One region of the Paenibacillus sp. FSL K6-1566 genome, then DNA from elsewhere that is predicted to be linked to it. Evidence: predicted binding sites of a transcription regulator. Region 1 holds the regulator's gene; each other region holds the start of a gene.

Region 1 (7,492 bases):
AAATACTTCTTTTTTTGCATCCAAATCTTCTATAATCGTCTCGATGACCATATCGCAGGTGCCAAGCTCCTTGATATGCGTCACTTTCTGAATCCGGCTAAGTATAAGTTTCTTCTCCGCCTGCGTGATGCCCCATTTCTCCAGCTGTTTATCCAGACTGGTTTCGATCATGCGGTATGAATAGTCCAATCTCTCTGGAGATTTCTCAACGAGCAGCACGTCGAGCCCTTTGGCGGCGAGCATTTCCGCAATGCCCTGCCCCATCGTACCGCCGCCGACAACGCCGATTTTTTTGAAGTACATGGTTTCTACTCCACCCTTTCCTTATCTCTATACAGTATTGTACCCCTATTTGTCGAAAAATGCATTTTTAGAGGTTGTCCAAAAAATCGTCTTTTGATCACGAAGTGATTCAAGAAGAAACTCGGCATCGAATCTTGAATTCAGCCGGGCTTAAGTAGCAGCTTCCGAAGCATGTTTTCTGCGAAAACATTTCAGGTGCTCACGTACCCAGTACGTACGCTCCGCTCCTCAATCCCTAGCTTCTTCCAACCTTCTTGGTGCTGAAAACCCGATTTTTTTGAACATGCATTTTTAGAGCACAAAATATAATAATATCTTAGCATGAGAAAAAAGTAAAAAAAAATAACCAGCATAACAAATTATGCTGGTAAAAGCGCGTTTTCACGAAATTGACAACGAAATTGCTCTCCGGACAAAATTTCCTCTTTCATCAGGATGTCAAGCGAATTGTCGAATATCGCCCGATTCCGTTCCAACAGACTTTTCGTCCGGGACATGAGCTCTTCTAGGATCATATTATTCTCGCGCATCAATTCCTCGGTCGTAACCATATTCATGTTGATGATGCCAAGCGAGGTTAAGCCGGATTTCATCATCGTCTCCACAATGTTAAGCGATTGCTCAAAGTCATTGCTGGAGCCGGTGCTCCGACCGCCGTAATAGATTTCTTCCGCGGCAGCTCCGCCAAGCGCGATCATAATCTGCTCTTCCAGGAACGATTTCGTATAGAGATACTGCTCCTGCTGCGGATTGTGACGCACATAGCCAAGAGCTTTGCCGCGGGGGCTGAGCGCCACCTGCTTCACGCTGCCGGGGCGTACGAGCTCCGCCATAATGGCATGACCCAGCTCATGGATCGCCACCCGCTTCTTCTCTTCGATATTGGATTCGCGGTCTGACCGCTCACCCATCATGACCTTATCGATGGCCATGGACAGATGGCGCTGGTGAATGAATTGCTCATTCTCGCGCATCGTGTAAATCGCCGCTTCGTTCATGACGCTTTCCAGCTGGGCGCCCGAGAAGCCGTACGCTTCCTCGGCGATTTTCTCAAGGTCCACATCCTCATGCAGCGGTTTGTTGGCCGCATGCAGTCTTAGAATATGGGCTCGTCCCTTCTTATCCGGCAGATCCACCTGAATATGGCGGTCAAATCTTCCCGGACGAAGCAGGGCGCTATCCAGCATCTCCTTGCGGTTCGTGGCGGCGATGACGAGAATACGCGGCGCCTCGGTCGAATAGATCCCATCCATTTCGGTAAGCAGCTGGTTCAGCGTCTGATCATATTCGCGCTGCTGACCGCCTTCACGCTTCCCACCGATGACGTCGATCTCATCGATAAAGATAATTGCGCTCTGTTTATTCTCCTTCTCGGCCCGGGTGCGGGCATCCTTAAACAAATCCCGGATGCGTCCGGCTCCGACGCCGACGTACATTTCAACGAATTCGCTGCCCGATGCAGCCACGAATACGGAATTGGTGTAATGGGCGGCCGCTCTGGCCATGAGCGTCTTCCCCGTCCCCGGAGGACCGGTGAGAAGAATGCCCTTGAGCGGACGGATTCCGAATTTCTTGATATCTTCATGACGGATCAGAAAATCAAGCGCCTCCCGAAGCTCCTGCTTGGCATTGTCCTGCCCGCCGATCTCCTCAAAGGTCAGCTTCGAGGGGCCCGCTTTCTTGCGTTTGCGTTCATTTCCTGCTCCGACGGCGATCCCGCCTCTCATCTTCGCGATGAACAGCAATCCGCCTACGAGAGCAACCGCGATGATAACCGGCACGATATTCACCCCGATAAAAGCCAGAAATACCAGCAATACCGGGACAAAGCCGATCGCTACTTCTTTCGTCCATTTAGGCATGGCTCCACACCTCCATTGTTCCGGGCTGACGCGGCAGGATGATGAATTTACCAGATTTTCCATCCGACAGGCTGATGTAGACATTGTTGTCGTCGATCGTCGCTTTTGCGCTCAGATTCGGCGTACCGGCGGCCAGCCGATCCAGGGATTTCTGGATGTTGGTGTATTGCTTGTTATCCATTGCCTCAGCAACAGACAGCATCGCCTTTTCCCACCACTCGTCCAACGCCTCCGAGGAGTGGTCCTCGACTTGAATTTTAAGCTCCCGGCTGCCGATCACGGATTTGCCTTCACGCTTGATGTGTTGAACTAAGCCCTGCAAATTCGTGTCCGGAGCCAAATCGAGTTTCAAAGATACGGCATCCTGTTTAATATCTATATGAGAACTTTTCACGCCTTCATATTGAGAAACAACATCGGCCAGCGGACTCTGGACAGCGAAACGCTGATATAGAAACCATCCGCCGAAGAGCACCAATGCCGAAATGACAACCGTCAGCATGATAGGGACAATTCGTAGTTTCATGAAGTGCCTCCTTCAGTAGTAGTAATTTGTAGATTAGAATAAATCACATTTATATACAGTATCATATGCTATGACTAATAGATCGTTTTCTGTCTAATGAGTACAACAATGAGTATATCACATAATCTATACTTTTTCATGCCTTCCTGTGAAAATATTAAGAACAGTTTTTCCATATTTTTCAGACAGCGCTTACAAACCCAAAACAAAGAGGCTTCCTTGTACAATCGCGTACAAGAAAGCCTCTTTCCTGTATAACTGATTTATTGATTTGGAAGAATAATGTCCTCTCCGATCGCCTGTCCGTCCTGGAAGCGATAGAAGCGATAACCTAATTGGCCCTGATTCTCATATTGGAGCTGCCATGTATACTCGCCTTCATACATCACGGGGAGCAGCCGCTTGATCACAGCACCCGGCATCTCATTGCGAATCTGCTCGCGCATCTGCTCCTCGGACAATCCGCTGCTGAGCAGCACGGCCTGAACCGCATCCTTGCCTTCAACAGGAAGGTTATCATCCGTAAACTTCACCCAGACCATGATCTGATGCTGGTCCTGATTCGTTCCCGTGATGACCCAATAATTGTTGTTCTCGCCCCATACCGATTTGTAGGTCTTATCCTTCGTCACCAGGCCGCCATGCTGGCGAGCGGCTTGCACCGCCAGGCTCTCCTCATTCCACGTGTCCTTCATGACATAGGAATAGTACAGCTGCACGCATAGCAGCGCCAGCAGCAGCCCGGATATACTAAGCAAAATCCACTTTGTTCTCTTTTTCAAACCGTCTGATCCTCCCCCTTAATCTGCCCTAAAGGGTCGAAAGACGCTCGAATGAACGCTGGGCTTCACGGCGGATCCGTTCCTCATCCAGCGTGAGGCAGGAGCCGTGCTTAACCACCTGCTTGCCGTCAACCCATACATGCTCCACATCCTTGGCGGAGGCCGAGTAAATTGAATGCGAAATGTAGTCCGTGCGCGGCAGGAAATGCGCTTGATCGGTATCCAGTGCGATCATGTCCGCCTTCATCCCGACGGCCAATCTGCCTACGTTATCAAGAAATGCCGACCGTGCTCCATACTCGCTTCCCATTCGAAGCGCTTCGGCTGCCGGAATAGCCGTCGGATCGCCGCTGACGCCCTTGTGGATAAGGGCGGCCAGGCGCATTTCTTCGAACATGTCCAGGTTGTTATTGCTCGCTGGTCCATCGGTTCCTAGGGACACTGTCACACCTGCTTTCAACAGCTCGGGAACACGCGCAACACCGCTGGCCAGCTTCAGGTTGCTGCCGGGGTTATGGGATACCGCGACATCATGCTTAGCCAATATTTCAATCTCTTCGTCCGTCAAATGCACCGCATGCGCAACCAGCGTCGGACGCGAGAACACGCCGAGCTTCTCCAGATGGGCCACCGGACGCTGTCCGTAGTCATTCACATTCTGCTGCACTTCGGCTGCCGTTTCGGACATATGGGTATGAATCGGCAGATTCAAATCATGCGCCGCTTGAACGAATTTCTCAATGAAGTCTGGCGGGCAGGTGTAAGGCGCATGCGGCGAAATCATCGTCGTAATCCGGCCCTCCGCCTGACCGTGCCAGTCCTTTGCAAAGGCAATCGCCTCATCCAGCTTCTGCTTCTGTACTTCCGGAGGACACAGCCCGATGACGCCTCTTGTCAGCACTCCCCGCATTCCGGAGTCTTGGACAACCTTGGCGACCTGATCCATATGGTCATACATGTCAACGAAGGTTGTCGTACCGCCCTTCAGCATCTCGAGCACCGAGAGCGAAGTGCCCCAAAATACATCGTCGGCCGTAAACTTCGCTTCCATCGGCCACATTTTCTCCTGCAGCCAAACTTGCAGGGCCAGATCATCGCCAAAACCGCGAAGCAGCGACATGGCTGCATGTCCATGCGTGTTGACCAGCCCTGGAAGGAATAACAGATGCGTTCCGTCCATCACCTGGGTTTCTGCATCGACCTGAGGCTCCTCTTCCCCCAAATACGTGATGCGGTCGTCCTCCACAACCATATACCCGCGGAGAACCGGCTGTCCTTCCTGAAGCACGGCAAATGTTCCGTTCTTAACCATCCACTTCGTTGTCATGCTGCGCATCCTCCTTCCCATTGTCCAAATAGTAAGCCAGACTTTGCAGATCCGTCGTAAAATCCGCGGTGTGAATGCGGATATGAGGCGGCGCCTTCAGAATCGTCGGGGCAAAATTCAAAATCGCCTCGATTCCGGCGTTGATCAGCTGATTGGCTACGTTTTGCGCTTCAAAATCCGGTACCGTAATGATCCCGATTCGAATGCCGTATTCCTGGACCGTCTTGTCCAGCTCTTCCATCGGCTGCACCGTCAAGTTATTGATCTTCAGCCCGATTTTCGGAGGGTACGAATCGAAAATCGCCACAATCTTCATATTATCTTTCAGAAACGCGTTGTAATTGGATAGCGCATGTCCGAGATTGCCCGCACCCACCAGCGCAACGTTGATCTTCTGGTCCAGCTTCAAGATTTGGCGGATTTTCTCAATGAGATAGGAGACATCATACCCGATGCCCTTCCGGCCGAAATCCCCGAAATAGGCCAAATCCTTGCGGATTTGGGCCGGGTTCAGGTCGAGCTTCTGCCCAAGCTCCTGTGAGGAGACGGTGGACACCTCCCGCTTATGAAGCTCATTCAAATAGCGCAAATAGACTGGCAATCTGCGGACTACGGCCTCTGAAATTTTATCCGATTTCATGCATGCTCCCCCTATTAATAGGATGATAGTTCATCGCTTCCAATATAAAGCCTTGCTCCCCTTTAGGTTCACTCTTTTTCATTCTCCCTTTCCTCGAGCCACTGCGCAATACGGGGGACGATCCCCTCGGTCGGCATATGCTCCATTTTCGGTCCGGGCAGGGAATACAAGAAGTATTTTCCATAATACGATTCGATTACCCGGGTATCGTAGACGATCACGATTCCCTTATCGTGGGCGGTCCGAACAAGCCGCCCGAAGCCCTGCTTGAAGCGGATGACCGCTTGCGGCACCGACAGCTTCATGAACGGGTTCTTCTTCTGCTGCTGCAGCAGCTCGCTCTTCGCCTCGACCAGCGGATGGTTGGGCGGCTGGAACGGCAGCCGGACAATCGCCAGGCAGGTCAGCGCTTCTCCGGGAATGTCAACACCCTCCCAGAAGGAGCTGGTCCCGAGCAGAACCGACGCGCTGCTATCCTGGAACCGGCGTATCAGCTTCGTACGGCTCGTACCATCCATTCCCTGACCAAGCACCGTAATATCGCTGGCAGCCAGCGCTTCCTTCAGCGGCTCGTGCACCTGACGAAGCATCCGGTACGACGTAAACAGGACGAGCATACGACCTTGGGTCGCTATTGCCGCTTCAGAGAGCGACTTCACAAGCGTATCCACAAATACCGCATCCCCCACGGAGCCCTTCACGCTTGGAAAATCCCGCGGAATGACAAGAAGCGCCTGCTCCCTGTAATTGAACGGGGACGGCAGCTGAACCGTGTTCAGATTCCCTGCGTCCGCCGCCTCCTGGAGCCCTAGATTATCGATCATGAATTGAAACGATTTATCGACCGACAGCGTCGCCGATGTCAGAATCACGCTCCGCTTCTTGTCAAAAAACAATTCCTTCAAATGCTTGCTCACATCAACGGGCACGGCGTAGAGCTGCAGCGACTTGCTGCGGAAATTGCCGTTGGCCTCCATCCAGTATACGGTTCCTTCGTCATTCAGAGCCATGAAGGACCGCAAATCCTCGCGATGCGCAGCCAGATCCTTAAACAAGCCCGACAGGTCAGTCAGCAGGCTGTCCGCACTGTAATCGTCAAGCTCTTCCTTCATCTCGGCGATCAGCTTGTCTCCCTTGCGAACGACGTCTCCCAGCGTCACGTGAATCTGCTGTTCCAGCTCGGCGAGCGCTCCCCAATCCTTCGGCTTCTTCGCAGGCGAGAGCCGCAGCGTATATTGCCCTGCATCTCCAGGAGAAGCATCGCCGCGTTCCGGAAGCAGCCCGAACAGCTGGTCGCTGAGTCGGTCCCAAGTTTCTTTCACCGTGATCAGATCAGGATAGATCCGGTCGATGACCGCCGACCATTCCCCGGATTTCTCATGGGGAGAAGCCTGGAGCAGCTGCCGCAGCGCAGGGAGCTGCCCGCTTCGGCTGTCCTTGTATAGACGCGTCAATGTATGAACCACCGTAAAATATTTCATCTGCAGCCCGAGATGCTTGCCGGCCACATCCTCCAAATGATGGGCTTCGTCGATGACGAGCCGCTCGTAGCTCGGAAGCATTTGGTGGTTCGCTTTTACATCGGTAAACAGCTTGGAATGATTCGTGATGACAACATCCGCAATGCCGGCCTCATGCTTCGCCCGATGGTAGTAGCACTTGCGGAACCACGGGCAGCCTCGTCCAAGGCATGAATCGGAATCGCTGGCGATCGTTTCCCAGAAATCGCCTCCGCGGCCGCCGAGATTCAGCTCCTCATCATCGCCGCTTTCGGTCTGTGTGAGCCATACCAGCATTTGGGCCGCCGTAATGACGTCCTCCTTCGGCGAATGAAAATCTCTCCTATTTATTTTATGTTCAAATTTTCTCAAACACAAATAATGACCTCTTCCCTTAAAGATGGCTGCTTTAAAAGGGAACGGCACTACCTGGGTAAGCAGAGGAATGTCGCGGTCTCGAAGTTGTTCCTGCAGGTTGATCGTATGCGTGCTGACCATCACCTTCTGCTCCTGCTTGACGCTTTGGTAAATGGACGGGAGCAAATATCCGAGC
Region 2 (7,492 bases), 3.6 Mb from region 1:
GCTTTCCTCGTTTCTTAGCGGCTATCTTACGGACCGGATGGGCCGCAAGCGTGCGCTGCTCTATTTCGACGTGCTCAGCTGGAGCATTGCTACGCTGCTATGGGCCGTCTCGCAAAACTTCTGGTTCTTTGTCATCGCGGCTGTAATCAACGGTTTTCAAAAAGTGCCCCATACGGCGTTCTATTGCCTGCTTGTTGAAGACACGGCCCCTAAGGAGCGGACGTATGTGTTTACGCTGCTGCAGCTGATCAGCGTAGTAGGGGGCTTGTTCGCCCCACTCGGGGGATTGCTGGTGTATCACTTCTCGTTGGTGCCTGGAGTGCGGATCATGTTCGTGCTGGCCTGTATCCTCATGACGATTCAATTCATCGGCAGGCATTATGCGACCCGGGAGACGGAGATCGGCTACCGCAAGATGAAGGAGACAAAGTCCATGAGCCTGCGCGAAGGCATGGTCGACTATATATCCGTCATGAAGGGCATGCTGAAAAGCCCGCTCCTGCTGATCATCTTCGGCGTTTATATTCTGTTTAACTTTCAGATGACCGTAAAGACGACCTATGTGTCTATTTTTATGGTGGAATATTTGCATCTCGGCAGCGGGTTGATTTCCGTCTTTCCGGCATTCTCCTCCATCATCATGCTGATGTTCATGAGATGGATCATGCCGCGGATCAGTGAGTCCAAAGTGAACCGGACGATGGTCTGGGGATTCATCATTTCGGTGCTTGCGAACGTCGTTCTCGTCATCGCCCCGGAGGGCGACCTTGTCGTGCTCAGCGTAAGCACGATTATGGCGGCGGTTGGAACGATGATGACCTATCCGTATCTTGAAACGGCGGTTGCGAATGCCATTGATGACGATAACCGGGCCAAAATATTCGCGCTGCTCCAGGTGCTTATCCTGATCGTGATTACGCCTTCCGGCGTGATCGGAGGCTGGGCTTATGGCATCGATCCGCGCATTCCGTTCCTGCTTGTTGCGGGGGCGTTTGCCGTCAGCATTCCGCTGATGATGCTGTACGCCAAAAAGGTATCAAGGGCTCCAGCCGAAGTCAGTCTGTAATACAGGGGTGCTTCATTCGATACATAGGCTTCTGGCTTGCGGCCATGATTATGGCGGCATCCTGGTATTTCCTAAAGAGGCCGGTTCCTTCCTGTCACTTGACTTCTTGGACAGGAGGATTATAATTCTAACAACAAATGAGTAGAATTGAATAGGGTAAAGGTCTTAGCAGCAAATCTTGATGTATATGCCGGGGAATAGGGCCCAGGCGTCTCTACCAGGTTACCGTAAATGACTTGACTACATAAAAGATGAGAATAGGACAGCCCGAGCTTTGAAGGGGAATCGCGAGGCATGGCGGTACCCCGGTACGCGTGGCGTTTCACGTATTCGTCCGAGTGGGACCGGCGCAAGGTCTAATCCGGAATCAGCGGCAATATTACGCGAGCGCAGCAGATAAGCAAGGGACTTTCTCATCTTGATGAATTCAATCTTTAGGCATCCCGGGCAGGTACGCTGTCCGGGTTGTTTTGCGTTCCGGCAGCTCAGGGGGATCGTATTGATCTAAACCATGGGCCCCTCCCTCCATGCGTGAAAAATTTGCGATGAAGGGCATCATCAGACTCACTGCGTAGATATCCAATCAGCAAAAAAGGGGAGCGTGCAATCATCATGAGTTCAAGCAAAAGACATAAACGATACGAGGTCAGCCGGCAGCTGGGACAGGTTGCTTTGGGGCAGTCGCCAGCCGAGCTGGTGATCAAGAACGGCACGCTGGTCAACGTATTTACGGGCGAGCTTCAAGCGAATATGGACGTGGCGGTTGCAGCCGGGCGCATTGCCTATATCGGCAATGCGGATCATACCATCGGCGAGGGCACGAAAGTGATTGATGGCAAAGGGCGGTATATTACGCCGGGACTGCTTGATGGCCATATGCACGTCGAATCCACGATGCTGACGGTGACCGAATTTGCCAAGGCGGCCATCGTAAGCGGAACGACCGGTATCTATATGGATCCGCACGAGATTGCCAACGTGTTCGGCATGGAAGGCGTGCGCTGGATGCATGAGGAAGGTCAGCAGCTGCCGCTGAAGGTATTCACGACCATTCCTTCCTGCGTCCCCGCAACATTCGATCTGGAGGATGGCGGCGCCCAGCTTGGCGTATCCGATATCGAAGAGGGGCTGACCTGGCCCGGCACGGCAGGCCTCGGTGAAGTAATGAACTTCCCAGGCGTCGTGAACGGCGATCCGACGATGCTCGGAGAGATTGAAGCAACGCTGCGTGCGGGCAAGACGGTAACCGGACATTTTCCGGCTGAGGATGACCGAATGCTTCAGGCTTATTTGGCTACAGGGGTTAGCTCCGACCACGAGACGGTGACACGGGAGCAGGCGCTGGAGAAGGTTAGGCTCGGGATGCATCTGATGATCCGCGAGGGTTCGGCATGGCAGGACATCAAGGAGGTCATCAAAGTGGTGACCGAGGATAAGGTGCGCACGGACAACATGTCGCTCATTACCGACGATGTATACCCGCAGACGCTGGTGCGGCTCGGCCATATGAACCATATCGTGCGGCGGGCGATGGAAGAAGGGGTTGACCCCGTAACCGCGATTCAAATGGGCACGATCAACGTTGCTCGCTATTTCGGAATGGAGCTGGACCTCGGCAGCATCTCCCCGGGAAAATCGGCGGACATCCTGCTCATTGACGATTTGAAGCGCATGGTTCCATCGGTCGTCATTGCCGATGGCGAGGTCGTTGCGGAGAACGGCCGCCTTGTGGTGGAGTTTCCGTCCTACCAATACCCGGAGAAGGCTTATCAATCGGTGCGTCTAGCCCGGGCCCTCACCCCGGAAGATTTCCTGCTCCGCAGCAAATCGGGTTCGGCAGCGCGAACGGAAGTCAATGTCGTGCGCGTCATTGAGAACAGTGCCCGTACAGCTAAAATGACGGCGGTTCTCCCGGTGGAGGGCGGTATCATCCGGCCGGACCTGGAGCAGGACGTCGTGCAGCTTGCCTGTATCGAGCGTCACCGCGGAACCGGCCAAATCTCGCTAGGGTTCGCGAGCGGCTTCGGTCTGAAGTCGGGTGCGGTCGCTTCGACCGTGGCCCATGACAGCCACAACCTGCTGGTGATGGGCACGAATGTGGACGATATGGCATTTGCCGCCAACGAGCTGGCGGCTTGCGGCGGAGGCATGATCGTCGTCCGGGACGGGAAGGTGCTGGCGAAGGTGGCAATGCCGATTGCCGGCCTTCTGGCTGACCGCCCGGTGGAAATCGTGGCCGAGGAGGTGGCGGCGCTGGAGGATGCGTGGAAGGAGCTTGGCTGCTTCATCAACGCGCCGTTCATGACCTTCTCCCTCATCGCGCTCCCGGTCATTCCGGAAATCCGCATCACGAACCGCGGGATTGCGGATGTGATAGAGTTTAAGCTGATCGAGACTGAGGTGGGTCCGGTTCAATAAAATGTACAAGCTAATGCAATGATCTGCATGCCGCATCGTACGAGCAATAACGACGAGGGTCGTGCAGCAGTGATGAGGAACGACGCGCGCCGGGAGAGGCACGTGGTATAGGATACAAGGGGCAGGCTCACCAGGGATGGCGGGCCTGTCCCTTTTAAGTTCGGGACTTCGTGATTTTTGTCACAAATTTATAACTTTTTATCCGTTTTCGACTCCGATATTGTGATGTTAATCACAATCCTGCCTGCTCCAGTCTGCGACAATACTAAAAGAATCAAAGTTAAAATGATGACGTGAGCTAAAGGAAGGGGTATGTTATGGATCCGGTGATGCTGGCGCGAATACAGTTCGCATCGACAACTATTTTTCACTTTATTTTCGTACCGATCTCCATCGGGTTGGCGTTTCTGATCGCCGTCATGGAGACGATGTACGTTGTCAAAGGCCAGGACGTGTATAAACGGATGGCCAAATTCTGGGGCAAGCTGTTTCTCATTAACTTTGCGGTCGGCGTAGTGACGGGGATTCTGCAGGAATTCCAGTTCGGTATGAACTGGTCCGATTATTCCCGGTTCGTCGGGGACGTGTTTGGCGCGCCGCTGGCGATCGAGGCACTGCTGGCCTTTTTCCTCGAATCGACGTTCATCGGCCTGTGGATCTTCGGCTGGGACCGGCTTTCGAAGAAGGTCCATCTGCTGAGCATCTGGCTGGTGTCCTTCGGCACCTTGATGTCGGCGTTCTGGATTCTGGCCGCCAACTCGTTCATGCAGCGTCCGGTCGGATTCGAGATCAACAACGGTCGGGCGGAGATGAACGACTTTTTCGCGCTGATCACGAACGGTCAGCTGCTGGTGGAGTTCCCGCATACGATTTTCGGGGCGCTGGCTACCGGCGCTTTCCTCGTAGCCGGGGTGAGCGCGTATAAGCTGATGAAGAAGCAGGACCTGGACTTTTTCAAAAGATCGTTCAACCTCGCGATTGTGGTTGGCCTGATTACCTCCATTCTGGTTGCGGTGTTCGGCCACCAGCAGGCGCAGTACCTCGTGCAGACTCAGCCGATGAAGATGGCTGCTGCGGAGGGCCTGTGGGAAACGAGCGATGACCCGGCGCCGTGGACGGTCTTTGCGTCGATCGATCCGGATAAGCAGGAGAACTCGGCGGAATTCAAAGTCCCGTATTTGCTCAGCTTCCTGTCTTACAGCAAATTTAGCGGCGAAGTGATCGGGATGAAAGAGCTGCAGTCCCAGTACGAGCAGGAATACGGCCCGGGCGATTATATTCCTCCGGTGCGCACGACCTTCTGGAGCTTCCGGATTATGGTGGCGGCCGGAACGGCCATGATTCTGCTTGGTCTGTACGGTGCTTGGCTGATGCTGCGCAAAAAGGTCGAGCAGGCCGGGAAGTGGTTCCTGAGCATGATGCTGATTGGCATCTCCCTGCCGATCATAGCGAACAGCTCGGGCTGGATTATGACGGAGATCGGGCGCCAGCCGTGGACGGTGTTCGGGCTCATTACAACGGAGAACAGCATTTCGCCGAATGTCAGCGCCGGGTCGATCCTGTTCTCGCTGATCGTGTTTACGGCGATTTACGCGGTGCTGGCGGCTGTCATGGCCTATCTGTTCGTCAAGGTGATTAAGAAAGGGCCGTATGCGGAGGAGGCGGACCACCGCCACGCAAGCGATCCGTTTAACAAGGAGGGCTACAATGCTGTCTCTTAATGAAGTATGGTTTGTGCTGGTTGCGGTATTGTTTATCGGGTTCTTTTTTCTCGAGGGCTTTGATTTCGGCGTTGGGATGTCCACGCAGCTTCTGGCCAAAAGCGACACGGAGCGCCGCGTGCTCATCAATTCCATCGGCCCGTTCTGGGACGCGAACGAGGTATGGCTGCTAACGGCAGGGGGCGCGATGTTCGCGGCGTTCCCGAACTGGTACGCGACCTTGTTCAGCGGGTTCTACATTCCGCTTGTCTTCCTCCTGCTGGCCTTGATCGGCCGCGGCGTAGCCTTTGAGTTCCGGGGGAAGGTGGGGAATGCCCGCTGGAAAAAGGTATGGGACGGCGCCATTTTCACAGGCAGCGTGCTGCCTCCGTTCCTGCTCGGCGTCGTATTTGCCTGCCTGATCCAGGGGCTGCCGATTAACGAAGCAATGGAAATGCACGCCGGTTTCTTCGATATCGTCAATGCCTATACGGTGGTTGGCGGGCTGACGATGACGCTGCTGTGCCTGCTGCACGGCTTGATGTTCACGACGCTTCGCACGACCTCGGACTTGCAAGAGCGCGCACGCTCCATGGCACGGAAGCTGCTGCTTCCGGTTGCGGTACTGTTCGCGGCATTCGGCGTCATGACGTATTTCATGACGGACGTGTTCGAGCGCCGGGGCGGCCTGATCGCCGTTCTGCTGGGGCTGGCGCTGCTGGCCTTCCTGCTCGGCGGATATTTCATGAGCCTCAAGCGGGATGGCTGGGCGTTCGGGATGACCGGTGCCGTGATCGCTCTTACGGTAGCCTCCGTGTTCGCGGGATTGTTCCCGCGGGTCATGATCAGCTCTATCAGCCAGGCGTTCGATCTGACGATCTATAATGCGGCTTCCGGCCCGTATTCGCTGAAGGTGATGACCATCGTGGCCGTCACGCTGCTGCCTTTCGTCTTGGGTTATCAAATCTGGAGTTACTTCGTTTTCCACAAACGGGTACATGAGAAGGAGCATTTGGAATACTGATGGGAAAAGATCTGCTGGGCTACCGTGGCGCCAAGACGACGTTTCTTCTGGTCGCCGTATGTACCCTGGCACAGAGCATGGCCATCCTCCTGCAGGCCAAATGGCTTGCACAGACGGTTTCCGCGCTGTTCGCGGGAGCCTCGCTGCAGGAGCAGGGGGGAACCATTGCCCTGTTCCTGCTTGCTATTCTGATGCGGCACGGGGTCGGAGCCGTCCAGCAAGGGATTGCGCAGCGCTTTGCGGAGCAGACCGGCACAAGCCTTCGTAAGGAGCTGCTCGGCGTGCTCTTCCGGAGAGGGCCGGCGCTGATCCGGAAGGAAGGAACGGGCAATGTGGTTACGCTTGTGCTGGAGGGCATCGGCAAGTTCCGCAAATATGCGGAGCTGACCATCCCCCGGATGATGGGCGCGGGCATAACTCCTGCGCTGGTATGGCTGTACGTATTCATGACCGACCGGATTTCGGGCATTATTTTGCTCGTGACCATGCCGATTCTGATTGCCTTCCTGATTCTTGTCGGCCTCGCTGCAAGGAAGCAGACTGAGCGGCAGCTGGATTCTTACCGGATGCTGTCCAATCATTTCGTCGACTCGCTCAGGGGGCTTATGACGCTGAAATTTCTAGGCCAGAGCCGCAAGCACAGCGGCAGCATTCGGCAGGTCAGCGAAGATTACCGGAAAGCGACCATGCGCACATTGCGCGTGGCCTTTCTGTCCTCCTTCGCGCTGGACTTCTTCACCATGCTGTCCGTTGCGTCCGTTGCGGTCAACCTTGGTCTGCGGCTCATAAACGGAAGTATCGAGCTGCTGCCGGCGCTGCTGGTTCTGATTCTCGCGCCGGAGTACTTCCTTCCGGTGCGGATGGTAGGCGCCGATTTCCATGCGACGCTGGACGGCAAGCAGGCGGGGGAAGCGATGCAGTCGATCATTCGGGCATCGCGGGCCGAGGAGACCGGCAAGCCGGAAGCGGCGGAGACTGCTCGGTATACGGGCGCAGATGGCTTCGGCGAAGCCGCTGTGGCCCATTCGGGTGTTGGTGAGGCTGTCGGCGGTGCAGGTTGGATACACACAGCGGATGCAGCTGCCGATGCTGAAGGAACGGTGCCGATGACAACCGACACGGCCATCGCCCGAGCGACCAACGCGGCCACCGCCGCGACAATCAATACCGCAATGGGGATGACAGCCGATGCACCGCATGCGGCGACAACGGATACGGCACGTAAAGTCGGAACGCCTCTCTCGGCCCCGATACTTAAAATTAAGGATAGTTCGACAAACCGCG
Region 3 (7,492 bases), 170 kb from region 1:
GTCGGCTTCGGGCATGATGTGAAGGAATGGGCCGATATGATGAGCGCCCTTCGCCTTGTCGGATATGACTACGTGGTGAGCATTGAGCATGAAGACGGACTGATGTCCGTTGAGGAAGGCTTCTCCAAAGCCGTGCAAAACCTTCAGCAAGTGCTGATCGAAGAGCCGCTTGGAGAAATGTGGTGGGTCTAACATCGTACAGCAGCAAGCGAATACGCAATTAGGGGGAACAGCAGCATGCTTAATGTAACCATTTGGAATGAGTTCGTACACGAGAAAATCCACGATGAGGTCCGCACCGTATACCCAAGCGGGATCCATACGGCTTTGGCGGAGGGTCTGCAAAATCCGGATTTTATCATCCGCACGGCAACGCTGGATCAGCCGCAGCACGGATTGACGGATGATGTACTGGACTCAACCGATGTGCTGTTATGGTGGGGGCATATGGCTCATGACCAGGTCAGCGACGAAATCGTCAGCAAGGTCGTCAAGCGGGTATTGGACGGTATGGGTCTGATCGTCCTGCATTCGGGACATTTTTCGAAGCCGTTCAAAGCCCTGATGGGAACAAGCTGCGATTTGAAGTGGCGCGAGGCGGGAGAGCAGGAAATCATTTGGAGCGTGAATCCGACGCATCCGATCGCTGCGGGCCTTACAGGTCCGATCATCATTGAGCATGAGGAGATGTACGGGGAATTCTTCGATATTCCGGCACCGGATGAGCTGGTCTTTGTCAGCAACTTCGAAGGCGGCGAGGTATTCCGCAGCGGGTGCACGTTCAAGCGCGGCCACGGGAACATTTTCTACTTCCGTCCAGGGCATGAGACGTATCCGACCTACTACAACCCTGAAGTGCTGAAAGTCATTACGAACGCGATCCGTTGGGCTTACTCCACAGCAGGCAAGCAGACATTCGGCAACAGTCAGCCGGTTCGTCCGCTGCCGGTGCTGGCATAAATCCCGATCATCGCAAAACGAGCCGAGCAAGGCATCTGCCTTGAACGGCTCGTTTTCTACTTTATAGCCGAAGTGATGCCATTCATTTTTTTATGGGTAAAGGATACAATATACTGAAGCATGGGGTATTTTAAATACTAGGTAGAATATCGAAATTTCACGCATCGCGGATGAGAGTGCAAGGGAGGGGATGACGGATGAAGGATACCCGAAGCGCGCCTGTAAGTCCGGAGACGATCGCCTTATGCAGATCCAGGCTTGCGCATGAGCCTGTCGAAGGATTTTTGCTGGGGAGTGGGGCCGTGCCGGCCAAAGTCATGTTCGTCGGGGAAGCGCCCGGGGCTACCGAGATTCAGGAAGGCATGCCTTTTACCGGCCAAGCCGGCCGGGAGATGGACGCCTATTTGGAGCGGCTGGGTCTCTCCCGCAGCGAGGTCTATATTACAAGCACGGTAAGGAGCCGACCGTTCAAGGAACGCATCATCACCCGGGCTTCCGGCGAAAGGGTGGTCAGCCGTTCGAACCGAACGCCCACGAAAGCCGAAATCTTGGCCCATGCGCCGATTCTGGACGAGGAAATCCGTTTGGTTCGCCCGCAATTCCTGATCCCGATGGGGAATATTGCGCTGCACCGGTTGATCGGGAGCCATGAAACCGTCACTTCGCTGCACGGGAAAATGATCGAAGGGCCCGTTCAGCAGGCGGCAGAACGTGACAATCCCGCTGCCGGCTATCGATTTTCGCTGGAAACCTATAACATTTTTCCATTGTTCCATCCGGCTGCCGTCCTGTATAACCGAAAATTGTCCCGGACCATCGAATCCGATCTGGATATTTTGGCACGGATATTAACGGAATAAGTGCTGAATTTATGGGAAAAAGGGGCCAGGTGGTTTTCAGCTTCCCGAAAATGTGTTAAAATGAAACATACTAACTAATCGTAAGTTTTTCGATCTCACGATAAACGAATAACTTTTTGAACACAAGGTGACTTCGTAAAGAGGTGAAAGGATATGGAAGTTACAAACATTTCGCTGTGTCCCCGCTTTGAATCCGCGTTTTCTTTTCTGGGTAAACGGTGGAACGGATTGATTATCCAGACGTTGATGAGCGGTCCGAAGCGTTTTAAAGACATCTCCAATCTGATTCCGTCCATGAGTGACAAGATGCTGTCGGAGCGGATGAAGGATCTGGAATGCGAAGGAATTTTGATTCGTCATGTGTACCCCGAAACGCCGGTTCGTATTGAATACGAGCTTACGGAGAAAGGCAAAGCGCTTCGCCCGGTCATGGAGCAGATTGCTTCCTGGGCTGAACAATGGGTCGAGAAATGATCCATCGGCGGCGTTCCCATCACTAGCGGAACCCTGACATGAGAACAACTCATATCAGGGTTCTTTTTTTATTTAATATCAGATCTATAAACGTTCCGGAGGATTTGCTGGCTGATATCACAAGAGAAACGACCGCGAAACGCGGTCTGTCTCCTTTGAGCGTGCGTCGGTAGACGTTATTCTTATGCGGCTAGATGGGGGATTGGAAAGAAAAAAACGGGAAAACCTAACCGGACATGCACCAACCCCGCCGTTCGTTTATATGATGTCAGTAGATCCGCTTGACGCCAGTCGAAGGAGGCGATCTTAATGATGGAACGCGGTTATATTTCCTATTTTCAATATGGACAAGAAGACATCGCCGAGCTTGCAAACGCTTCGCTCAAGGTTAGGCATATTGTGGAGAAGACTCGCCATATGCTGGGCCAGCATGCCGTTGAGGAGCGGTTGACGGTTTTAAAAGGAACAAGCCCAGATCAACCCGGACGGAGCGGAGAGGGTGGAGGCATGTTTCAGAAATGGGTGAAGGGTCCGCGCGGCTGGAAATTTATCGATTATGAGAAGTACGGCGTGCAGATCGGAGACAGACTGGAAGGCAGCGGGGCGAGGCGATTGCTGCAGATGCTCATCTGGTCGCATTATGAAAATATCCTCATGCTGCATCCGTTTATAGGCGGGGAGCCCTTTTATGACGGAGAGGAGCTTGAAGTGATCGGCAAGTATTTCGTGCCTACGTACAGCAGTGCAATTCCCTTCTTGCAGAGCGGGAAAGCATTTAAGGCGATCCGGGCGGGGATTCCGCTGTATCAGGAGCTGATTCCCGCACCGGTGGTCATCGCCGGGGCCCAGGGGGAAGAGCTTGCAGGCAATTGGGTGACCGGAGTGAACCTGAACGCTGCCGGATATGCGGGGATTATGCCCTATTTGAAAACGAACGGAAGACGGGAGTTCATGGAAGCCCGCATGATATAGGCATTCGAAAGGATGAAACCTTGCCTTCCTGTTGAGGCGGGGTTATTTTTGCTGAGTATTAAAAATTTTAACTAAGAGTGTGAAATATATCACAAATAATTCGGGCATAAGACGATATAATCAATTTGAAAGGATTGGATGGGGATAACGCAACAATACAGTGTGGGAGGAATAACCATGCCAGCAGCAAAAAAACAAAAGCTAGTGGTCATCGGCAACGGGATCGCAGGAATCAGCACGGTCGAGCAAATTTTAAAGCTTAGCGGGGCATTCGATATTACCGTGATCGGCCAGGAGCCGCACCCGAATTACAACCGGATTATGCTCTCTTATGTGCTTGAAGGCAGCAAAACGCTGGATGACATCGTCTTGAATGATTGGAAATGGTATGAAGATAACGGAATTACGCTGCATACGGGAACAAGCGCGCAGCGGATTGATGAAGCCGCCAAGGTTGTCATGACGGACAACGGGATGGCTGTTCCCTATGATCATGTCATAATCGCAACGGGATCCAAGCCCTTCATATTGCCGGTACCCGGCAGCGACAAAGAAGGCGTTATCGGCTTTCGAAATATCGCCGACTGCACCCGGATGCTTCAGGCAGCGAAAACGTACCGGAAAGCTGCGGTCATCGGAGGGGGATTACTGGGATTGGAGGCTGCCAAAGGCCTCGTGAGTCTCGGCATGGACGTGACCGTTGTGCATCTGATGAACGATCTTATGGAGAGCCAGCTCGATTCCGTGGCGGCGCAGATGCTGCAGCATGAGCTTGAGCAGCAGGGCATCCGCTTTTTATTAGGAAAACAGACGGTTGAGGTATTGGGGGATACGCGGGTAACCGGTCTTCGTTTCAAGGACGGCGATGAGCTGGACGCGGATTTGGTCGTCATGGCTGTCGGCATCCGTGCCAATACGGAGGTAGCGCAGGCGAGCGGGATCGAGGTCCGGCGGGGCATCGTCGTGGACGACCATCTGCGAACTTCGATGCAGGATGTGTACGCCGTCGGCGAATGCTGCGAGCACCGCGGCGTATGCTACGGGCTTGTTGCGCCGTTATTCGAGCAAGGACAAGTGCTGGCCAAGCGGTTATGCGGCGTGGACACCCCTCCTTATGAAGGGTCGATTGTGTCGACCAAATTAAAGGTTAGCGGAGTAGACGTATTCTCGGCCGGGGAATTTATCGAGCAGCCGGAGCATGACGTTGTTCTCGCCAAGGATGATTGGAAGAAAACCTATAAGAAAATCCTGCTCAGGGACGGAATGATCGTTGGTGCCATTTTGTTCGGGGATGTGAGCGAATCAGCCAATCTGCAGTCTTTGATACGAAAAAAGGCGCAGATGACCGACGACATCTATCACTCGATTATGGGCGGCGGCTGTGCCGGAAAAGGGGCGGACGCGGCGACGCGCATCGCGCAAATGCCTGACGACGAAATCGTGTGCGGCTGCAACGGCGTGACAAAGAAAGCGATCGTGGACGCCATCACGGTTCAGGGAATGACCACCGTGGATGAGATCAAGGCATGCACCGGGGCGACGCGGTCTTGCGGCGGTTGTAAGCCTGTGGTAGAGCAGATTCTCCAGAGCGTATTGGGAGACGGCTTTACGACGGCAGCCAAGCAGGGAATCTGCCCGTGCACGACGCTCGACCGGGATACCATCGTTGCGGAGATCCGGGCCAAAGGCTTGACCACCACGAAAGAGGTCATGCATGTTCTGGATTGGAGCAATCCGGAAGGGTGCTCGAAATGCCGTCCGGCGCTAAACTACTACCTGACCATGCTGAACCCGCTGACGCACCGGGAGGAGCGCGAGTCGAGGTTTGTGAATGAGCGGATGAACGCCAACATCCAGAAGGACGGCACGTATACGGTTGTCCCTCGTATGTACGGCGGCGTGACAACTCCGGAGGCGCTGAAGAAAATTGCGGACGTATCCTTAAAGTATAATGTCAAGGTCGTCAAGGTGACGGGAGGACAGCGTCTGGACTTGGTCGGCGTCAAGAAAGAGGACTTGCCGAAGGTGTGGGAGGAGCTGGATATGCCTTCCGGTTATGCCTATGCCAAATCGCTCCGGACCGTCAAGACCTGCGTCGGCTCGCAATTTTGCCGATTCGGCACGCAGGACTCGATGGGAATGGGCGCTTACCTCGAACGGAAGTTCGAGCGGCTGGACTTTCCGGCCAAATTCAAAATGGCGGTGAACGGATGTCCCCGCAACTGTGCCGAAGCTTGCACGAAGGACATCGGCATTGTAGGCAATGACGGCGGCTGGGAAATCTTTGTCGGCGGCAACGGGGGAACGAAGGCGCGGCTCGCTGATTCGTTCTGCAAGGTGAAGACCGATGAAGAGCTGATCGAAATATGCGCAGCCCTCATGCAGTATTACCGAGAGACGGGAAATTATCTGGAGCGGACTTCGGAATGGGTCGAACGGCTTGGTCTTGAGGCGATTCGCGAGGCGGTCCTTCATAACACGGAACAGCGCAAGGAGCTCGTGGAGCGAATCGAGCTGGCGTTGTCGCAGCTGTCGGATCCTTGGAAAAAAGTGCTGGAAGATGACAAGCTTCGGGATGTATTGTACCGCGACGTGCAGCCGGTCGTCACGACATAGCCGCTGCGATTCGGGCGAGTCCGGCATGGGGCGAGTAACTTGAGTACACTAGCGCTTATCGCCCCAGACATTCCCGTTGAACCCTTGGTTCGGTATCCGGGTGAGCAGGGCCGTGCAAGCAGGTCTATACCGCTGCCTGCACTCGGCCAAACGCCGGATCAGCGTCATGGCCTCGTGCTCGATCAGACCTGGGGGATGGGTTAATCGCAGTTGAAGCACCGGATTGACGTAAGAAACGCGTCGCATGTTCCGGCGCAGCAGAATGTTATAAGTTTTTTATAGAGATGTTTCACAGTTGCATGGGTCTTCGGAATATTGGTCCGGCTATTCGTGCTCATGCATACATGGCAAACGTTGTACATGGAGGTTGATCCTATATGGAAAGTGGTCAATACGTAGTTATCGGGCAGGCTGAGGATTTCCTGCCCCAGATCGGCAGAGTCGTTAAGTTCGGAGATCAGGAGATCGCTGTCTTCCGGACCTCGGATCATCGCTGGTTCGCGCTGGACAACCATAATCCGCACCCGAAAGGGGGCCCGCTGGCGGAGGCAATACTGTCCGGGCATTATATTTACGACCCGCTGTACGATTGGAAAATCGAGCTGGCGACAGGTAACGTTCAGGCGCCCGATTCAGGGAACGTGCGAACCTATCCTGTCCGGGAACGGGAAGGAAGGGTCGAGCTTTGCCTCACGAAGCGGTAATTCTCCATCGCATCATCAAACCGACAGAATAAGAGGTGTTGTCCCATGTTCGCAAGCGACGTGGAAGCCGTCGTCCAGACAGCGGTAAAGAAGAAAGAAATGATGAATGAAAGCCTGCTGCGCTATATCGTCTCAACCATGCTTGCCGGCGCCTATGTCGGCATCGGCATTGTGCTGATATTTAAGCTGGGGGCTCCGCTCGCCGCGGAAGGCTCGCCGTTTCAATCTCTCGTTATGGGGGCTGCGTTCGGCATCGCGCTGACGCTGGTCGTATTCGCCGGATCGGAGCTTTTTACCGGCAATCATATGGTATTCACCATGAGCACGTTATCCGGAAAAACAACCACCCTGGATACGCTTAAAAACTGGGGGATCGTGTTCATCGGTAATATAGCAGGGGCAGTGCTGCTTAGTTATCTGGTTGCGGCCACCGGTCTTTTCAAGGGCATTCCGGCCGATCACCTCATCTTTACGGCGGCAGCTAAGAAAATGAACGACCCGTTCTTGGAGCTGTTTTTCCGGGGAATCCTGTGCAACTGGCTGGTTTGCTTGGCCATCTGGACGGGCATGAGAGCGAAAAACGAGGTTGCCAGACTGATCTTGATCTGGTGGTGCTTGTTTGCCTTTATTGCTACGGGCTACGAGCACAGCGTTGCAAACATGACGCTGCTTACACTTGCCAATATTCTGCCGGGACATCCGGAGACGGTGTCCGTCGCCGGCTGGATCAGCAACATGGTTCCGGTAACGCTCGGCAATATTGTTGGGGGCGGGCTGTTTGTCGGCAGCGCGTATTGGTTTATTTCGACTCCGAAAGGAAGCAAGAAGCAGCAAGCTTCAGGCTAAACGAAAATACCGGGTTTTTAAAAAGTAGCCTCAAGTATTTCAAACAGTCACTTGTAGTAT
Region 4 (7,492 bases), 160 kb from region 1:
AGGAAAATATGCGGGATCAGTTTCTTCATCGCTCTCATTTAGTATTCAATCCTTTCGTTGCGGCGTGCGATCAGTACCTGATAGAGCGCGGTAATGATCATCGTAAAGACGAAGATCAGAACGGCAATCGAATTGCCGAAGCCGTGCTTAAAGCTCGTAATGGCATAACGGATCATATAGGTTGCCATGACGTCCGTCGAGCCGGCCGGCCCGCCCTTGGTCATTACCAGGATAATATCGGCTGCTTTCATCGCCCCGGCGATCGACAGCATGATGACAACGGAGATGATCGGCATAACCAAAGGGAGCGTAATTTTCATGGCTCGCTGCCAGCCGGTGGCCCCGTCGATTGCCGCCGCCTCATCCAGCTCCTTGGGAATGGAGATGATTGCGGCCAGCACCATCACAATGTAGAAGCCGGTCCATTGCCAAGCGTTTGTGATCAAGATCGAGAGCATCGCCCAGTTTTTGTCGGACAGCCAGTAGATCGGCTCCACGCCAAACAGCCCGAGGAGTTGATTCATCAAGCCGAAGTCCGGATTATAAATGAAGCCCCACAGAATGCCGATGACGGCCGTCGACATGATCGACGGAGCGAATACGGCGGTTTTGTACAGTCCTTTCAACCGCTTCACATTGGCGATAAGGAGCGAGAAGATGACGATCAGCGGAACCTGGACCAAACATGAGAAAAGAATGAAATAGACATTGTTCTTAACCGATTTCCAGAACGCGACGTCCGACATGGCCGTAGCATAGTTATCGAATCCAATATACTTCACGTCCTTGGAAATGCCGTTCCAGCTCGTAAAGCTGTTGTCAATCGCCGTATAGATCGGGTAAATGAAAAAAGCCAGGAACAGGATGAATGCCGGCAGGACGAACAAGATGTAGATCAGAGGATTTCTCAGCGCTTTATTCATAGTAACCTCCGTATTGATGTCTGTCGTTTAGGCGAAAAGGCACCCCCATGACAGCGGGTAGTGCCTTGACTCGCCTGCACTTGATTATTCCTCCGCAGCGTTGGCTGCTTCTTGCGCCGCTTGAACGTTCTCCAGCATCTTCTGAGCGTCAAGCTCGCCGCCGATTACCTGCTGGATGCCCATGCTCAGCGCGGTGTTCACGTCAGCCTGCACGAGCGCGTCAAAGGCAGGGAAGGATTTGCCGATCTCGCTGACCCCCTTGAAAATATCCTGCATAAGCGGATCGTCGGACGTCGAGTTCATCGTTTCCAGATCCATTTTCATTGCCGGAAGCACACCGTCTTCCTTCAGACCGCGCAGCTGCATTTCATCGGTCCACATGTTCTTGATAAATTCCTTGACGGCCTGCAGCTTACGCGGATCATTGGCCACTTCGGCCGAGAAGCCGTAACCGTTATTCGCATCCTGCATGACGACGACAGGGTCGCCCGCATTTACAGGCGGCAGGTTGAAATAACCGATCTTGCCGACCATATCGCCAGCCTGCTCCGGATCACGGAATACCGAGTTGGCCCATGAGCCGTCCATCATCATGATAGCTTCGCCGGAGAGAATCTGGTTTCTCATGTCCGCATACTCGAATCCGAGCTCGCCCTTCTTGAAATAACCTTTCTCCACCCATTCCTGATGCTTCTTCACGCCTTCGACCACTTTCGGATCGGTCCACTTCGTTTCGCCGGTCTTGAAGCCGTACGTCACTTCCGGTCCTGCGTAGTAGCTCCACAGGTTGTTGGTAGTCATCAGCGGAATCCACGCGTCCTTCGAGGATTGCGCAAACGGAATTTTGCCGTCCGCCTTGATCGCTTCCGCGATTTGCTCCAGCTCGGCCAGCGATTTCGGAACGGAGAGGCCTTTCTGCTCGAAATATTCTTTGTTATAGAAAATACCTTCGATGGAGCCACCGATCGGCAATCCGTAGATTTTGCCATCGTGGGTGAAAGGATCCAGCGTCGTAAATTTGTCTTTAATGCCAAGCTCGTCAAGGATTGGCGTCAGATCGAGCATCAGCCCTTCCTTTGCATATACGCCTGCGTCCGGGCTTCCGAACACATCGAACACTTCCGGCGGCTTGCCGGCGGCCATCTCGCCTCTAAGCTTCTCTTTGCGGTTCACCTCCGAATCGACGGCATCCAGCTTGATCTTCAGGCCAGGCACCGCCGCCTCGGTTTTGCTGACGACGTCGTTCAGCAGCGCAAGACGGAATTTCTTGGATTCGCCCACTTGCGTGTGGCGGATCGTAATCTCAAACGGTTCGTTGCCCGCTGCACCGCCCGTACCGCCTGACGGCTTCTCGGCTCCCTTGCCTCCGCAAGCGGACAACAGCGCAGACGAGACGAATAGAAGCGACATGAGTAATGCCAGACCCTTTTTCTTCATTGTCTTTGACCCTCCAAAAGGTTTGTTTGTTTTTGTTACATCTTCATTATAGAAAGCGATTCCATTCTCCGATAGGTCGACATTATTCTATCTTAGGGATAAAATCTTCCACAAAAAACAGTGACCCTTCCATATTCAGGAAAGGTCACTGTCATTTATCTTAACACATTATGTGGCATTAATTCTGCTATAAAGGGATACCGGACTAAGCAGCACCTCAGATAACTTCTCCAATCAACCGGTATGCGCGCGCCACTTCCTCCTCTGTCGGCGAAGGCACGCCTTCCAGCGGATAGGCCATCCCAAGCTCCTTCCACTTGTACACGCCCATTTGGTGATACGGCAGGATTTCGAATTTATCCACGCCCTTAAGCGTGCGTATAAACTGCCCCAGATCGGCAAGATCTTCCTCTTCGTCGTGGATGCCCGGAACGAATACATGCCTGATCCACATCTTTTTTCCGTGGTCCGACAACCATCTGGCCATCTTCAGCGTGCGCTCATTGGATTTGCCTGTAAGCGCGATATGCTTGTCGTCGCGAATATGCTTAAGGTCCAGCAGCACAAGGTCTGTATAATCCAGCAGCTCCGCAATTTTATCCGGTTCGTTGTACCCGTTACTGTCCAAGGCCGTATGCAAGTTCCAGCGTTTCTTCACTTCCTTGAACAATTCGGCCACGAACGGGTATTGCAGCGTCGGCTCCCCGCCGGAAACCGTCAGCCCTCCGCCTGAACCGCGGTAATAGCTTAAATACGGCTCGATCTCCCGGCATACCTCCTCCACCGTCATCTCCTGACCTTCGTGCAACCCCCACGTGTCCGGGTTATGGCAGTATTGGCATTTTAACAGGCAGCCCTGCATGAAGAGCACGAAGCGGATACCCGGACCGTCCACCGTTCCGAACGTTTCTATGGAGTGTACATGGCCTTTCAGCATGGGGCATCATCCTTTCTGTATCCGCTTTGTCATTCGGGACATTCTCCCGCTGCTCGTGTTCCGGCTCTACCGGCCAAGTTTCGTATTATGCCTTTATCGCCTATCATCACATCGAACCGTGGAAGGTCCGGTTGATGACATCCAGCTGCTGCTCGCGGGTAAGCTTGACGAAGTTGACCGCATATCCGGATACGCGCACCGTCAGCTGCGGGTAGTTCTCCGGATGCTCCATCGCGTCGATCAGCTGCTCTCTGTCGAATACGTTGACGTTCAAGTGGTGGGCGTCATCGCCAAAGTATCCGTCCAGCATCGCTACGAGATTGCGGATGCGGGTATCGGCGTCCTTGCCCAGCGCCTTCGGCACGATCGAGAACGTATTCGAGATACCGTCGAGGCTGTCCTCGTACGGGAGCTTTGCAACCGACGTCAGCGAGGCGAGCGCTCCCTTCTTGTCGCGGCCGTGCATCGGATTCGCCCCTGGCGCGAACGGTTCGCCCGCTTTGCGACCGTCCGGCGTCGTTCCCGTTTTCTTCCCGTAAACGACGTTCGACGTAATGGTCAGCACCGACTGCGTCGGCATGGCATCCCGGTATGCCTTGTGCTTGCGGATCATGCTCATAAACGATTCCACCAGCTCCACCGCGATGCTGTCCACCTGGTCATCGTTGTTGCCGTAGCAAGGGAAGTCCCCCTCGATCTCGAAATCCACGGCAATCCCCTGCTCATTTCGAATCGGCTTAACCTTCGCGTGCTTGATGGCGCTCAGCGAATCCGCCGCTACGGACAGGCCGGCGATCCCGCATGCCATCGTCCGTAAAATATCCCGGTCATGCAGCGCCATCTCGATCCGTTCATAGCTGTATTTGTCATGCATATAGTGGATGACGTTCAGCGTATTCATATAAAGCTTCGCCAGCCATTCCATCATCGGCTTGAACCGCTTCATGACCTCGTCGTAGCTGAGAACCTCGGCCGTGATCGCCGGATATTCCGGGCCGACCTGGGCGCCGCTCTTCTCGTCCTTGCCGCCGTTAATGGCATATAGCAGCGCTTTGGCCAAGTTCGCCCTTGCGCCGAAGAATTGCATTTGCTTGCCGATTCGCATCGCCGAAACGCAGCAGGCGATCCCGTAGTCATCCCCGTAAATCGGGCGCATCAGATCATCGTTCTCGTATTGGATCGAGCTGGTTTCGATCGAAACCTTGGCGCAATATTTCTTGAAGGCTTCCGGCAGCATCTCGGACCATAGGACAGTCAGGTTCGGTTCCGGAGCAGGTCCCAGATTATACAGGGTATGCAGGAAGCGGAAGCTGTTCTTCGTCACGCGGGTAACGCCGTTTACGGACATGCCGCCGATCGATTCCGTCACCCAAGTCGGATCTCCGCTGAACAGTTCATTGTAGTCCGGCGTACGCAGGAATTTTACGATACGCAGCTTCATGACAAAATGGTCCACCAGCTCCTGAGCCGTCTCTTCCGTCAGCTTGCCCTCGGCGAGATCGCGCTCGATGTAAATATCAAGGAAGGAAGATACCCTGCCAAGCGACATCGCGGCCCCGTTCTGCTCCTTGATCGCCGCCAGATAGCCGAAATACAGCCACTGGAACGCTTCCTTCGCCGTATTGGCCGGTTTGGAGATGTCATAACCGTGCATGGCCGCCATTTCCTTCAGCTCTTTCAGCGCCCGGATCTGCTCCGACAGCTCTTCGCGCAGACGGATAACCGGCTCATCCATCGCGTCCACTTCAAGCTCGGCCAGCTCCCTAAGCTTATCCTGCACAAGCGCGTCGACTCCGTACAAGGCCACTCGGCGGTAGTCCCCAATAATGCGTCCGCGTCCGTAAGCATCCGGAAGGCCGGTGATGATTCCGGCTTTGCGCGCTGCCCGCATTTCGGAAGTGTATGCATCGAACACACCCTGGTTATGGGTTTTGCGGATATGGGTAAACATATCCACGATGCCCTGCGGCATTTCAAAGCCGTACGCATTACATGCGTCAATCATCATCCGGATGCCGCCGAACGGCTGAATCGAGCGCTTGAACGGCTCATCGGTCTGAAGTCCGACGATCTTCTCCTTCTCTTTGTCCAAATATCCCGGCTGATGGGAGGTGATCGTCGACGGCGTATTCACATCAACGTCCAGCACCCCTCCGGCCTCACGTTCCCTGCGGGTTAAATCGGATACGATGTCCCAGAGAGCCTTTGTGTTATCCGTCGGCCCGGCAAGAAACTCCTCGTTCCCCTCATAAGGCGTTATGTTTCTGGCAATAAAATCGTTGACGTCGACTCTCCTATTCCATTTCCCTGACTTAAAACCTCTCCAGCCTGCATACTGCTCCATCACCGACATTTCGAATCCCTCCTAGTTTTAAGCTGCGGCCTGCGGCAATACGCCGGGAACCCTCCGCACCGCGGGAAGTCTCTGGCTTTCAGATTCAAGCCCTTAAATGTGATTTATTTCACTAATTGAGGCGCGCCGGTTCCGTCTTTTGCCCGCAAGCTGCATTTGTAAAGATCCGAGATTCATCTCGCTTATTTTGTACACCCTTATTGTAACCCTGGTGGATCTTTACATCTGTGATATAAGTCACAAGGATGCAGCTTTTCGTGACTTTTATCACCCAAATTTGCAGGCCGGGGTTGGAAACAAATATGCAGCCTTCTGCTATCGGCTGACGTGGCCGGCAGAAGGCTGCATCCATCCCTCTAGGGTTTACTTACCCTTCGTCTCGTATGGTTAAAACCGTCCATAGAACGCGTTGCGATATACATCCGCAAGCTCCGATACGAGCGGCAGCTTCGGATTGCTCGTCGTACACTGGTCCTCAAACGCACGGTCGGCTAGCTCGTCGACGCGATTCTCGAAATCCTGTGGATCAATGCCAAGCTGCTGGAACGATTCTTCGATGCCGAGCTTGGCATTCAATTCCCGAATCGCAAGGATCAGACTATTGACGCCCTCCTCCGTCGTCCTAGCCGGCAGACCGAGAATCCGAGCGATCTCGGCATACCGCTGATCAGCCACAAAATGGGTATATTTCGGCCAAGCGGCGAATTTTGTCGGCTTCTTCGCATTGTAGCGGATGACGTGCGGCATAAGGATCGCATTCGTCCGGCCATGTGCGGTATGGTACTGACCGCCCCATTTATGCGCAAGGCTGTGGTTGATGCCCAGGAACGCATTGGCGAAGGCCATGCCGGCCAGCGTCGAGGCATTATGCATTTTTTCCCGGGCCAGCTTGTCGCCGGTAAGCGCCGATTGCTCCAGATACTGGAATACGAGCTGAATGGCCTTGATGGCAAGCCCATCCGTATAATCGTTCGCCATGATCGAGACATAGGCTTCGATGGCATGCGTCAGCACGTCCATGCCGGTGTCGGCGACGGCGGTCTTCGGCAGCGTGTAGACAAATTCCGGATCAATGATCGCCACATCCGGCGTCAGCTCGTAATCGGCTAGCGGGTATTTGGTGTGCCCGGAAACTTTATCCGTGATTACGGCGAAGCTCGTGACCTCCGAGCCTGTGCCCGATGTGGTGGGAATGGCAACGAACTTCGCTTTCTGGCCAAGCTTCGGATACTTATACACCCGTTTGCGGATATCCATAAATTTCTGCTTCAGATCTTTGAAATCGGCATCCGGGTGCTCATAGAACAGCCACATCGCTTTCGCCGCATCCATCGGCGAACCGCCGCCGAGAGCAATGATGCAGTCTGGCTGGAACCTGTTCAGCATTTCGGTTCCCCGTTCAACCGTAGTCGTTGAAGGATCCGGTTCGACCTCCGAGAACACCTCGATCGATACGGGCGCTCTTCGCTGCCGCAAGTAATGCTCAACCCGCTCCACGTACCCGAGCTTCACCATCATCGGGTCGGTGATAATGGCAATGCGCGATATGCCCGGCATTTTGGCAAGATACTGGGTGGAGCCTTTTTCGAAGTATATTTTATCCGGGACTTTAAACCACTGCATATTCACGGTTCTGCGGTTCACCCTTTTCACGTTGATCAGATTAACGGCCGTTACGTTGGAAGAGGTTGCGTTGCGGCCATACGATCCGCACCCCAGCGTCAGGGATGGAAGATTCGTATTGTAGATATCCCCGATTCCGCCCTGCGAGGACGGCTGGTTCACCAGAATGCGGCAGGTTTTCATGCGGCTCGAGAACGCCCGGATCACATCCTCATTATG

Evidence for each region. Region 1 encodes Rex, which represses fermentation and respiration genes when NADH is low (regulators of the CRP and FNR family bind a similar motif). Its sites were predicted from a motif close to TTGTGAAATATTTCACAA; they were not measured.
Region 2: the regulator Rex is predicted to act here: its motif matches at 3,705-3,722, upstream of NST08_RS27805 (cytochrome ubiquinol oxidase subunit I).
Region 3: the regulator Rex is predicted to act here: its motif matches at 3,344-3,361, upstream of nirB (nitrite reductase large subunit NirB).
Region 4: the regulator Rex is predicted to act here: its motif matches at 5,748-5,765, upstream of pflB (formate C-acetyltransferase).

The regions. Positions count from the first base shown of each region.
Region 1 covers NZ_JBBOSR010000001.1:2,560,645-2,568,136, reverse strand. The annotation lists gene NST08_RS11210 (3-hydroxyacyl-CoA dehydrogenase family protein) at 1-303, opposite strand, end outside; gene NST08_RS11205 (AAA family ATPase) at 663-2,165, opposite strand; gene NST08_RS11200 (hypothetical protein) at 2,158-2,691, opposite strand; gene NST08_RS11195 (cell wall elongation regulator TseB-like domain-containing protein) at 2,955-3,473, opposite strand; gene NST08_RS11190 (amidohydrolase) at 3,502-4,800, opposite strand; gene NST08_RS11185 (redox-sensing transcriptional repressor Rex) at 4,778-5,440, opposite strand; gene dinG (ATP-dependent DNA helicase DinG) at 5,509-7,492, opposite strand, start outside.
Region 2 covers NZ_JBBOSR010000001.1:6,201,623-6,209,114, reverse strand. The annotation lists gene NST08_RS27815 (MFS transporter) at 1-1,066, shown strand, start outside; purine riboswitch at 1,228-1,329, shown strand; gene ade (adenine deaminase) at 1,679-3,484, shown strand; gene NST08_RS27805 (cytochrome ubiquinol oxidase subunit I) at 3,802-5,205, shown strand; gene cydB (cytochrome d ubiquinol oxidase subunit II) at 5,192-6,208, shown strand; gene NST08_RS27795 (ABC transporter ATP-binding protein/permease) at 6,208-7,492, shown strand, end outside.
Region 3 covers NZ_JBBOSR010000001.1:2,385,962-2,393,453, forward strand. The annotation lists gene NST08_RS10240 (sugar phosphate isomerase/epimerase family protein) at 1-192, shown strand, start outside; gene NST08_RS10245 (ThuA domain-containing protein) at 238-960, shown strand; gene NST08_RS10250 (uracil-DNA glycosylase) at 1,158-1,820, shown strand; gene NST08_RS10255 (winged helix-turn-helix transcriptional regulator) at 1,974-2,294, shown strand; gene NST08_RS10260 (hypothetical protein) at 2,604-3,266, shown strand; gene nirB (nitrite reductase large subunit NirB) at 3,444-5,882, shown strand; gene NST08_RS10270 (hypothetical protein) at 5,922-6,086, shown strand; gene nirD (nitrite reductase small subunit NirD) at 6,260-6,586, shown strand; gene NST08_RS10280 (formate/nitrite transporter family protein) at 6,632-7,432, shown strand.
Region 4 covers NZ_JBBOSR010000001.1:2,396,366-2,403,857, reverse strand. The annotation lists gene NST08_RS10320 (carbohydrate ABC transporter permease) at 1-38, opposite strand, end outside; gene NST08_RS10315 (carbohydrate ABC transporter permease) at 39-923, opposite strand; gene NST08_RS10310 (ABC transporter substrate-binding protein) at 1,008-2,360, opposite strand; gene pflA (pyruvate formate-lyase-activating protein) at 2,578-3,297, opposite strand; gene pflB (formate C-acetyltransferase) at 3,404-5,650, opposite strand; gene adhE (bifunctional acetaldehyde-CoA/alcohol dehydrogenase) at 6,038-7,492, opposite strand, start outside.